Regions from separate parts of the Bradyrhizobium sp. USDA 3256 genome, predicted to be linked through region 2. Evidence: riboswitches for the same ligand, from Rfam matches in the RefSeq annotation. Region 2 holds a riboswitch; the other holds the start of a gene.
The links. Region 2 has a riboswitch for ZMP and ZTP ahead of ACVWY5_RS18020 (serine hydroxymethyltransferase). Riboswitches for the same ligand answer to the same signal wherever they lie in the genome.
Positions count from the first base shown of each region.

Region 1: linked by a shared signal. The riboswitch ahead of ACVWY5_RS20095 (bifunctional 5,10-methylenetetrahydrofolate dehydrogenase/5,10-methenyltetrahydrofolate cyclohydrolase) and the one ahead of ACVWY5_RS18020 (serine hydroxymethyltransferase) in region 2 are both predicted to bind ZMP and ZTP.

Region 1 covers NZ_JBSSAE010000002.1:3,886,572-3,891,624, reverse strand. Annotated here, with positions in the region: gene ACVWY5_RS20120 (hypothetical protein) at 1-306, shown strand, start outside; gene ACVWY5_RS20115 (VOC family protein) at 322-705, opposite strand; gene ACVWY5_RS20110 (hypothetical protein) at 968-1,603, shown strand; gene ACVWY5_RS20105 (hypothetical protein) at 1,819-2,346, shown strand; gene ACVWY5_RS20100 (hypothetical protein) at 2,467-2,874, opposite strand; ZMP/ZTP riboswitch at 3,092-3,171, shown strand; gene ACVWY5_RS20095 (bifunctional 5,10-methylenetetrahydrofolate dehydrogenase/5,10-methenyltetrahydrofolate cyclohydrolase) at 3,187-4,050, shown strand; gene ACVWY5_RS20090 (MaoC/PaaZ C-terminal domain-containing protein) at 4,180-4,632, shown strand; gene ACVWY5_RS20085 (zinc-ribbon domain containing protein) at 4,860-5,053, shown strand, end outside.
Region 2 covers NZ_JBSSAE010000002.1:3,470,017-3,475,069, forward strand. Annotated here, with positions in the region: gene ACVWY5_RS18005 (response regulator transcription factor) at 1-260, shown strand, start outside; gene ACVWY5_RS18010 (winged helix-turn-helix transcriptional regulator) at 471-1,163, shown strand; gene ACVWY5_RS18015 (YybH family protein) at 1,264-1,710, shown strand; ZMP/ZTP riboswitch at 1,999-2,084, shown strand; gene ACVWY5_RS18020 (serine hydroxymethyltransferase) at 2,121-3,392, shown strand; gene ACVWY5_RS18025 (hypothetical protein) at 3,468-3,626, shown strand; gene ACVWY5_RS18030 (HAD family hydrolase) at 4,203-4,835, shown strand; gene ACVWY5_RS18035 (molybdopterin molybdotransferase MoeA) at 4,855-5,053, shown strand, end outside.

The DNA of each region.
Region 1 (5,053 bases), 420 kb from region 2:
ATGCGAATCGCGCAGGCGCGCGATCCCGACGGCCGCTACGCCAATTCGCCGCTGAAGGAATGGTTCGACGGCCTGCGCAGCGGCAAAGGGCCGTGCTGTTCGGATGCCGACGGTACAGCGGTCAGCGATGTCGACTGGGAATCCAAGGACGGGCACTATCGTGTGCGCCTCGACGGGGCGTGGATCGATGTCCCCGACGAGGCCGTGGTCACCGAGCCCAACCGGGTCGGCCGCGCCATGGTCTGGCCGATTCCCAGCTACATGGGCGTGACGATCCGCTGCTTCATGCCCGGCAGCATGACTTAGCGCCGCACGCGTGGCTCAGACGTATTTCTGGTCGCGCTCGAGCAGTTCGATCGAGATGCCCTGCGGACCGCGGATGAAGCAGATCCGCACGCCCGGACGGATCGTGGTCGGCTCCTTGGTGAATTCGACGCCCTTGGCCTTGATCTCGGCCGCGACCGCGTCGATGTCCTTCACCGTGAGCCCGAAATGATCGAGCCCCTGATAGGGCGTCACCGGCGCGGCGTTGACGCCGTCGCCCTGGGTCACCTCCGCAATGAACACCTTGGCACCGCCGAGTTGGACGTCGATGCGGCCGGGGCCGCGGATGATCTCGCCGCCGAGAATGTCGCGCAGCCAGGTCGCAGTGGCCTCGGGATCGGGACTGCGCAGGTGGACGTGGTCCCAGGTGACGACAGGCATTGCGATCTCCTTGCTGTTCTCGCGCCGCTTCGGCGCGCGGCACTAGCTCTCGGGCGGCGCGAACTTAGCGAGCGGCCGGCCGTGAGGCCATCCCTCCGTGCTGCCGGCCGCAAGATTGTCGTCCCGGAATGAAACCATTGCGGCCGTCAGCGATTGTCTTCGCGTGGCCGCTCGACCTGCGGCCGTCCCGGAAGCCGCGCGGTGCGGCTTCCTCTCTGTGTGGGGGGCGGCCCGATCAGGCTGCCAGGGTGAGGGCACGACGATGCGGATCGGCTTGGCGTCGTTTCGGAGGTTGGCCGCCGGACGTCTCGGTGAAGGGGGCTTCTACGCCAGCCTGCTGCTGCCGCTGATTGCGCTCGCCGGGATCGCCGCATGGTTCATGCTCCCCGAGCCGAGCGACGCCGGAGACCAGGATATTTGGCCGGTGTCCTCCATGATCCGTACCGCGCAGAATGCCCCGACCGGCGCGCAACCAGCCCAAATCACAAATCAGACCGCGAGGGATGCGCTGGCCGCACCGGCGGACGAGCCGACTACCGTCGGCGTTGCCGCCGCCCCACAGGGAGCAGAGGAGGCCAAGCCGTCCGGGCCCGGCGCTGAAAGGTCGCCGCTGGACAAGCTGCGGATCGCCTCGCAATCGTGGCGGCGCGGCGGGCTGGGTTCGAAGGCGCTGGTCACCCTGACGCTGCGCAATGCCAATGATTTCGCCGTCAAGGATATCGAGATCGCCTGCGCCTTCATCCGCCGGGACGGTCGGCCGCTGACCGAGCGCAAGCGGCTGATCTCCGACACCATCGCCATGAAAAGCCGCAAGACCTACTCGCAGATGTTGGTCGGGTTCGTCAACGTTAACGCAAACAAGGCGAAATGCTCGGTCGTGACGGCCAGCCGCCTTTAATTCCCGGCATCTCGAAAAAGTGACCGCAAATTGACCTGCCGGGTGAACCGTAACGGCCGGGCCGGAACTAACTAATAAACCAGCCGTTAGTGACCGACCCGGGAGCGCGGATAGCGTCCGGGTGATCATGCGCAGACGATGAAATCGCCCGCGCGATGACTGATGTCGTCGCGCCGAGATGAACCGCGCCCTGCTGCGCGGGGGGAGCTACCAAAATGCCTGTGGCGCGTTATTTCCTGTTCGTTGGTGGAGTGCTGCTCGCGCTGCTCTTCGTCGTCAATGCCATCGTGCCGCAGGAGGCCGTGGTCGCCGGCCAGGCCCAGGGACTGTCGTCGTCGGGTGTCGACAAGACCATGGTGCGCATCAAGTCGACCCAGAAATTGCCCGAGCGGGTGGTCTACGACACCAATTTGCCGACCATTGTTCCAGCGCAGGTCAACGCGGTCGCCGCGGCCGTCCCGTCGGCTACGGGCGATGCGTCGGCGCAAGCCCGCGTCCGCAATACGTTCGCCCAGTTCATTCCGCCGGAGAAGGCTGATGCGCAGAAGGTCGCGGCTGAGGCAAAATCGGCTGAACAACCGGCGCAGGCCCAGCCTCAGGCGCCGAAGAAGCGCAAGGTCGCGCGCTACCATGCCCATCCCCAGCAGCCGATGCGGCTGGCGCAGCCCGGCATGTATCAGCCTTACCGCGTCGCGCAGCAGCAGCAGCGCATGGGCTTCTTCGGCGGCTTCGGGACCTGGTAAGAAAAGGCTGCCGCAGCCGGCAATCGATCCGCCGCCGCAAACACTTGCGGCGGCATTTTCACGTCCGCGATCAGGCACCTCGCCGGATGCGGGAAGGCGTCCGAGTGCCGCCCGCTACCTTTAGCGCGGCAGGCGCGGAATCTTGTCCGCGAAGCCGTTGTAGCAGGTCAGCCGCTCGTCCTCTTCCTTCACGAAGCGGCAATCGTTAACGCCCTTGGCCGGGGCGGCTTTCGGCTTCGGCTGCGGCTTGAAGATCTCGTCGTAGCAGATCAGCCGCTCCTTGGTGGCGTCGTCGATGTCCTGACAGGCTTGAAGCTTCTGGGCAACCGATTGCGGCTTGCCGGGCGCAGCAGGCTTCTCGCCCTTCTTGGCGGCCGACTTCTTGCCGACCTGGACCAGCGGCTTGTCGCCGACCATCGGCTGCGAGGTCGCCGCCGGCTTGTCGGCGTCGGCGGGGGCCGGCGTGGTGCCTTGGGCAAGCGCGGCAGCCGGGCAGAAGAGCGCCAGCGCGAGGATGATATGTCTCATGTCGAAAATGTCCGAAATGGCGTGATGACCGGAAGGATGGCGCCGGGGATCGGAAAAGCCCGGCAAGCGCCGAGACTTAACGCAAGTCTTGCCCGAATCCTACCCCCAGAGGTGACCCGCCCGGCACCGATCCACCGGCAAAAGTGAGGGCAATTCGTCGCCGCTCGACCCGCGGGAGAGCGTGAATTGCCTTTGCCCGGCGGGGCGGCTATGACGACGCCATCTGCGCGACTGGCGCTTGGATGGACCACCATCGGGGAGCGCAGAGACTGGACGCCGCGCGCCTGGGCACCGCTTCGAAACGGAGGTGCCATGACGGCGAACATTCTCGATGGGCATGCACATGCCCAAATTGTCATCGACAAGATTGCTGGCGAACTCGACCGGCTGCCCCGCGCGCCGGGGCTTGCGGTCGTGCTGGTCGGCTGTGATCCGGCGAGCCAGATCTATGTGCAGAGCAAGGTCAGGATGGCCGGACGGCTCGGCCTGCGCGGCGAGGTCGCACGCCTGCCGGATGATGCCAGCGAGGCCGATCTGCTTGCCGGAGTAGAGGCGCTCAATGCGCGCGACGATATCGACGGCATCCTCGTGCAGCTGCCGTTGCCGGCGCATATCGACGCCTTGCGCGTGATGGCGGCGGTCGATCCCGCCAAGGACGTCGACGGCCTGCACGCCCTGAACGCCGGCCGGCTGTTTCACGGCGACGATGCGCTGGTGCCGTGCACGCCGCTCGGCTGTCTCCGGCTGATCAAATCGACCCTGCCGGACCTCACCGGCGCCCATGCCGTGGTGATCGGCAGCTCCAACATCGTCGGCAAGCCGATGGCCGCGCTGCTGCTGCAGGAGCACGCGACCGTGACCCAGACCCATATCCACACCCGCGGCATCAGCAGGATCTGCCGCGAGGCCGACATCCTGGTGAGCGCGGTGGGCAAGGCGGGCCTCGTGCGCGGCGACTGGATCAAGCCGCAGGCCATCGTCATCGACGTCGGCACCACGCGTGTCGAGAAGCCGGACGGCGGCTATGCGGTGTGCGGCGACGTCTCGTTCGACGAGGCGGTGCAGGTCGCCGGTGCGATCACGCCGGTGCCGCGCGGCGTCGGCCCGATGACGATCGCCTGCCTGATGGAGAACACGCTGAAGGCCGCAAAGGCGAGGGCGGCCCGGCTGCAATAGCGCGGGATACCTGCGGCGATATGCGAGCGGCGGGTGTCGCTCGCGTATCGCGCACGAAGTTCATGACGTCCGGGGTAATGGAAAGCCCGCACCATTCGTCTATCGTCGCGCGACAGATGGAGGCGCGCGATGCTGTATGCGGAAGATCTCACCGAGGGCCAGACGTTCAGGCTTGGCAGCTACACGATCGGCGAGGCCGAGATCCTGGAGTTCGCCGGCAAATATGATCCGGTGCCGATCCATGCCGATCCCGTCGCGGCTGCGTCAGGCCCGTTCGGCGGACTGATCGCAAGCGGCTTCAACACCATTGCGATCTATCAGCGGCTCGTCGTGGAGGCGATCTGGACCAAGGTGGCGGGGATCGTCGGGCGGAGCTTCGAGATTCGCCTGCCGAGCCCGGTTCGGCCCGGCGCCACGCTCACCGGCCAATCCCAGATCCAGAAGATCACCATCAGGCCGGAGCGGCGCGACGCTGTCGTGATCTTCAAGACGGAGCTGGTCAACGACGAGCAGCGCCCGGTTCTTGTCCTCGTGCTCGACGCGCTGATCCGCATGCGGCCGGCGGAGCAGGGGCGGGCATAGGCGCGGCCTGAGGGGCATTCCGAAGTCATCCGCCTCGGACGGCCGTCAGCGCCTCTACGCGTTCCCCGCACGCGACCTTGTCGTCGCGCAATGTTGCGGCAATTATGACAAGCCGGCGGCAGAACAGCAGCGCATCAATGACGTCAACATCGACGAGGTCGTGCTGCCCGGGAGTTGGTTCAGCTACGCGCTGTGGGGCATCGGCCTGGACGGATGTGGGCGTGAAGATGGGCGTGAAGAGCAACAAGCGGAAGCGCGGGGAGATCGAAGCCAAGCGGCGCAAGGCCGAGGAGTGGCGCCGCATGCAGGCGCAGCGCGCCGCCGAACAGCGCCGTCTCCATGAGTACAAGATTGCGCTGGCGCGCGGCGAGGTTGCCGTGGTGACGAGCGCGCTGGCGCCTTCGAACAGCTATTCGACCCC
Region 2 (5,053 bases):
ACGAGCTCGCGCTCAGCCACCTTGCCGGCGAGACCAAGGCGGCCGACCTCCTGACCGCGCGGGAATTCGAGGTGCTGCGGATGCTGCTCGCGGAAAACACCACCGAGGAGATCGCCGAGGCGCTGCACCTCAGCCCCAAGACGGTCGCGAACCTGCATTCCCTGATCAAGGACAAGCTCGGCGTCGGCACCGATATCGAGCTGGTCCGCCTCGCGCTGCGGCAAGGCATCCTGACGCAGATCGATCTCGGCGAACGCTGAGCCCGCGGTGGCACCAGCCAGGCCGCGTACTGGCAAATCGAGCCGCATCTGCCTTCGGGCAAACCGAACATCGAGCCGGCATCGTCGAATGGCCGAGTCTCGAGAAAATCGCGTAACAGACGTCCAGGACAGCCTCGATGCTGGCTCGTCTGGGACATAGTCCAGAACCTGGACTACCTTGGTGGCCCTCGTGATGCTAAAGTTCTCGTCATGAAAGGCTATGGATCATTTTGCCCCGTAGCCAAAGCTGCGGAAATTCTCACGGAGCGGTGGACCCCGCTCCTGCTCCGCGAACTGTTGCTGGGGTCCCACCACTTCAACCAGCTTCGCCGCGGCATCCCGCAGATGTCGCCGACCCTCCTCTCCAAGCGCCTGCAAACGCTAGAAGAAGCCGGGCTAATCTCACGCAGATCAGGCGATAACGGGCATTGGGAGTACCATCCAACCCAGGCAGCCAGGGAAGCCAGGCCAATTATCGATGCAATGGGCTATTGGGGCCACAAATGGGCTCGCAGCCAGCTCACACCCAACGAACTTCACGCGGGCCGGCTCATGTGGAATATGCGCCGTTCGTTCGATCTAAGGCACATTCCATGCGACTTCGTTCTGTACATCGAGATTGCGGACGCTCGGCCGAAGCGCTGGTGGTTTGTTGTGAAGAAGGAGGAAGCCGATCTTTGCTGGGATGACCCCGGCTTCAAGGTCGATATCAGCCTCTATGCGAGTCTGCTGACGCTCGTGCAGATTTTCGTAGACGAGATGCCGCTGCTACGGGCGCGTGAGCTCGGCAAAATCGAGATCGACGGTCCCAGGCATCTTGTGAACAGCATGCGGGCTTGGTTCCCACGCAGCAAATATGCCGATGAGGCGCCGGCGGCCGCAGATCGAGTCTCAGCCAGTTGAGGATATCCAGTCTACTTTCTGGACTAGTGGTTCTGCTGCCTCGGCTATAGCGTTTGCGAATGCGCTCCCGCGCTAAGCATCTCAGCTAAAGGAGGCAAAGATGAGCCGCCCTTCTCTTCTTTCATGCACCCTGTTGTTGATCTTTACTTGTACTTGCGTCAGTCCCGCAGGGGCAGCCCCACCTGCCGACGAACTTTCCTCGGCGGCTGCCAAATGGGATGCCGCCATCAACAACGCAGACTTCGATGCCCTGTTACCGTTGTATGCCGCTGACGCCAGATTGATGCCGCCTGGTGCGCAGCCAGTCACCGGCCCTTTGGCAATCCGTAATTTCTTTGCCGGGCGGGGAAGAAGCGTCAGAGATCACAAGGTTGAGCTGCTCGATGTGTTGCCCATGGGAAACTACGCCTACACCACCTCGCATTTCACGGCCACGCTAGTAGTAAATGAGAAGGCGGCGCCAATTTCTGGCAGCACCGTGAGACTGCTTGAACGCCAACCCGACGGGCAGTGGAAGATAAAGTCTCATATCTTCGTCAAGGAATAGATTCGCGGGTGCCACAGCCACACGGTCAGCCACCCCGCAAGCCTGACGGGCCGCAAGTGACGGATGGTCATGCGCCTTATTGGCCTCAGCCGAAGACGGCATTGATCATCGGGACATCGGTTCATTGGGTAAGCCGGACGTCCCTCGGTTTGGTCGCCATTGCCGTGGCTGTCGCCAGATGTTCGATCTCGCCCAACGCTGGGCCCGCGGCGACGCCCGCGATCAACCCTTGCGAGCCCGCCGGGGATTGGATAGCCTTCTGCTCGCGATGAGCTTCGCAGGCTCATTCGCCTCTCGCGCGACTGGCGAGCTTACGTGGAATTGACCACGGTGAAGCGCGAAGGGTTCCAACGCCGTTCGCCTGGGCAACCCGTTCAGCTGATAATCCAGCGTCTTAGGGAGCCCGGACCATGCCGTCATTCCGCAATGAACTCCACCTCAACGATTTGGAAGTTGCCCTTGCGCTCGAGGGCGAAGAGCGCCGCCAGCAAGACGGCGTCGAGCTGATTCCGTCGGAGAACTACACCTATCCCGAGGTTCTCGAGCTGCTCGGATCGGTGTTCACCAACAAGTATTCCGAGGGCTATCCGGGACGCCGCTATTACGGCGGCCAGGAATTTACCGACCAGATAGAGAACCTCGCCCGACAGCGCGCTTGCGCGCTGTTCCGCGCCGAACATGCCAACGTTCAGCCTCTGTCCGGGTCGCCAATGAACCAGGCCGTGTATCTCGGCCTGCTGCAGCCCGGCGATACGATCTTGGCGATGGACCTGTCACACGGCGGCCATCTCACCCATGGCGCACCGGTGTCGCATATGGGGCGGCTCTTCAACTTCGCCCGCTACAAGACGCAGCCGTCAAACGGCGGCGCCATCGATTTCGATGAGCTCCGCGCCATGGCCCGGAACGTCCGCCCGAAGCTGGTGCTGTGCGGCTACAGCTCTTATCCGCGCGATCTGGATTATGCGTCCTTCAAGAGCATCGCCGATGAGGTGGGTGCACTGACCATGGCCGACGTCAGCCATTACGGCGGCCTGATCGCCGGCAACGCCTTGCGCAATCCGCTCGATGCGGGTTTCGACGTGATGACGACGACATCGCACAAGACGCTTCGCGGGCCGCGCGGCGGCATCGTTCTCTGTCGCCGGGAGTTCGCCGGCAAGATCGACGCGTCGGTGTTCCCGGGATTGCAGGGAGGTCCGCACATGAACGTCGTGGCCGGAACCGCGGTCACGCTGAAGAAGGCATCGACGGCCGATTTTCACGCCTATGCAAAGCTGGTCATGCGCAACGCGAAGGTCCTGGCCGAAGCGTTGATGGAACGCGGCATGACGTTGATCACCGGCGGAACCGACAATCACATGATGGTCGTGGATACGGTGGCCAGCGTCGGCCTGGACGGCGGCGCGGCCGAGAACATCCTCGACGCCGTCGGGATCACCGCAAACAAGCAGATCATTCCCGACGATCCGCGTCCGCCGCTCAAGCCGAGCGGCATTCGCCTCGGGACGCCGGCGGCGACCACGCGCGGCATGGGCGAGCCCGAAATGCGCCTCATCGCCGAACTCATTGCGGAGTCCCTCCGGTCGAAGGGAGATGCAGCGGTCGTCAAGCGATTGAGGTCGAACAGCGTCGAGATGTGCCGCGCTTTCCCCGTTCCGGGGATCGCGCCGCCCTCATAGGCGGCCGACCCGCGTTCCGTTCGTCGCGTCACTCGGCAGGTCGTGAAGGTTCCCGGGGGAAGACCGGAACGGAAATTGATGCTGTTCGTTGGACCGCATGATCTCGAAGACGGAGCGTCCAACGCCGTGACCCGGAAAACCTTGCAAGCACGCTCGGAACAGGCGCTCGTCGTCATCATTCTCAGCACCGGTGCGCTGATCGGTTACCTCGGCCTGGCACTGTCCAGGATGTGAGAGCTACGCCCGGCGGGCACCAAGCCGCCGGCAAGCATCAAGCCGCTTGGTGCCTTGAAAACTTGCGCGCGTGCCCCGACGTGGCAAGCCTCCACAGCAAAAATATAGGATGCAACGAAGAGCAAAGCTCGGACAAATCATGTCGCGAGAATGCGGACGTTTGACGCACAAGCGACAACACACTCGGCGTCGTCCCGGCGAAGGCCGGCACCCATTACCACGAATCTCAATTGTTGCGCGACGCTGGGGCCACGATCCCGTTCCTGATCAAATGCGGTGGTTATGGGTCCCGGCCCCCGTGCGCAATTGCGCACTAGGCCGGGACGACGGCGGTGGATATGGCGCGAGCTGGAGTTCTTTCTTCCTTCTGGAAGGGTAGCAAATCACGCCTTCCACTTCGCCGCGGCCTCTCGGCTCAAGCACAAGCGTCTCTGGAATACTGGATCACCCGCTTGCGCGCGGGTGATGACACCCGCGCGTGCATGGACGACGGCGCGCTTAACGCCCGTCGCACACCTGCCGCACAAATCGAGGACATTGCCGCCCGCCCGCAATTCTCGTACACGGTTTCACGCAATGACCTCGCAATTCACTCCCAACTCCGTCGACGTGCTGCTGTTCGATATCGGCCGCGTCGTGCTCGACATCAACTTTGACAAGGTGATGGCGCACTGGGCGCAGCATGCCGGCTGTGCGCCCGCCGAGCTCGCCACGCGCTTTGTCGTCGACGACAGTTTCAAGCATCACGAGATCGGCCGGATCGACGACGCGGCGTTCTTCGAAAGCCTGCGCCGGACGCTCGGCATCAACATCACGGACGCCCAGTTCCTCGAAGGCTGGAATGCGATCTTCACCGGCGAGATGCCGGGCATCGCCCCGCTGGTCGCGGCGGCCGCCAGGCAAATGCCGCTTTACGCCTTCTCCAACACCAATCCGGCCCATGTCGCGCATTTCTCGGTCACCCATGCCGAGCTGCTCAGCCATTTCCGCAACGTCTTCCTGTCGTCGAGCATCGGCTTCCGCAAACCCGACGCCGAGGCCTATGATCATGTGGTAAAAGCCATCGGCGTGCCGGCGTCGCGGATCCTGTTCTTCGACGACCTGGCCGCCAATATCGAAGGTGCGCGGGCGCGCGGCCTTCATGCTATCCACGTGACATCGACGGATGACGTGGCAAGGGCTTTGACCGCACTTGGTATTGAACATTAGGAATTGAGGAGCTCTGAGCGTGGCCCTGATGCCGGTTGCCGATGCCCTGTCCGCCGTCCTCGCCGGCGCCGAACCGCTGCCGGAGGAGATGGTCGCGCTCGATGCCGCCTACCACCGCACGCTTGCGCACGACCTCGCGGCGCTGCGCACCCAGCCGCCGCAGCCGATGTCGGCGATGGACGGCTATGCGGTGCGCGCCGCCGATGCGGCCGATCTAA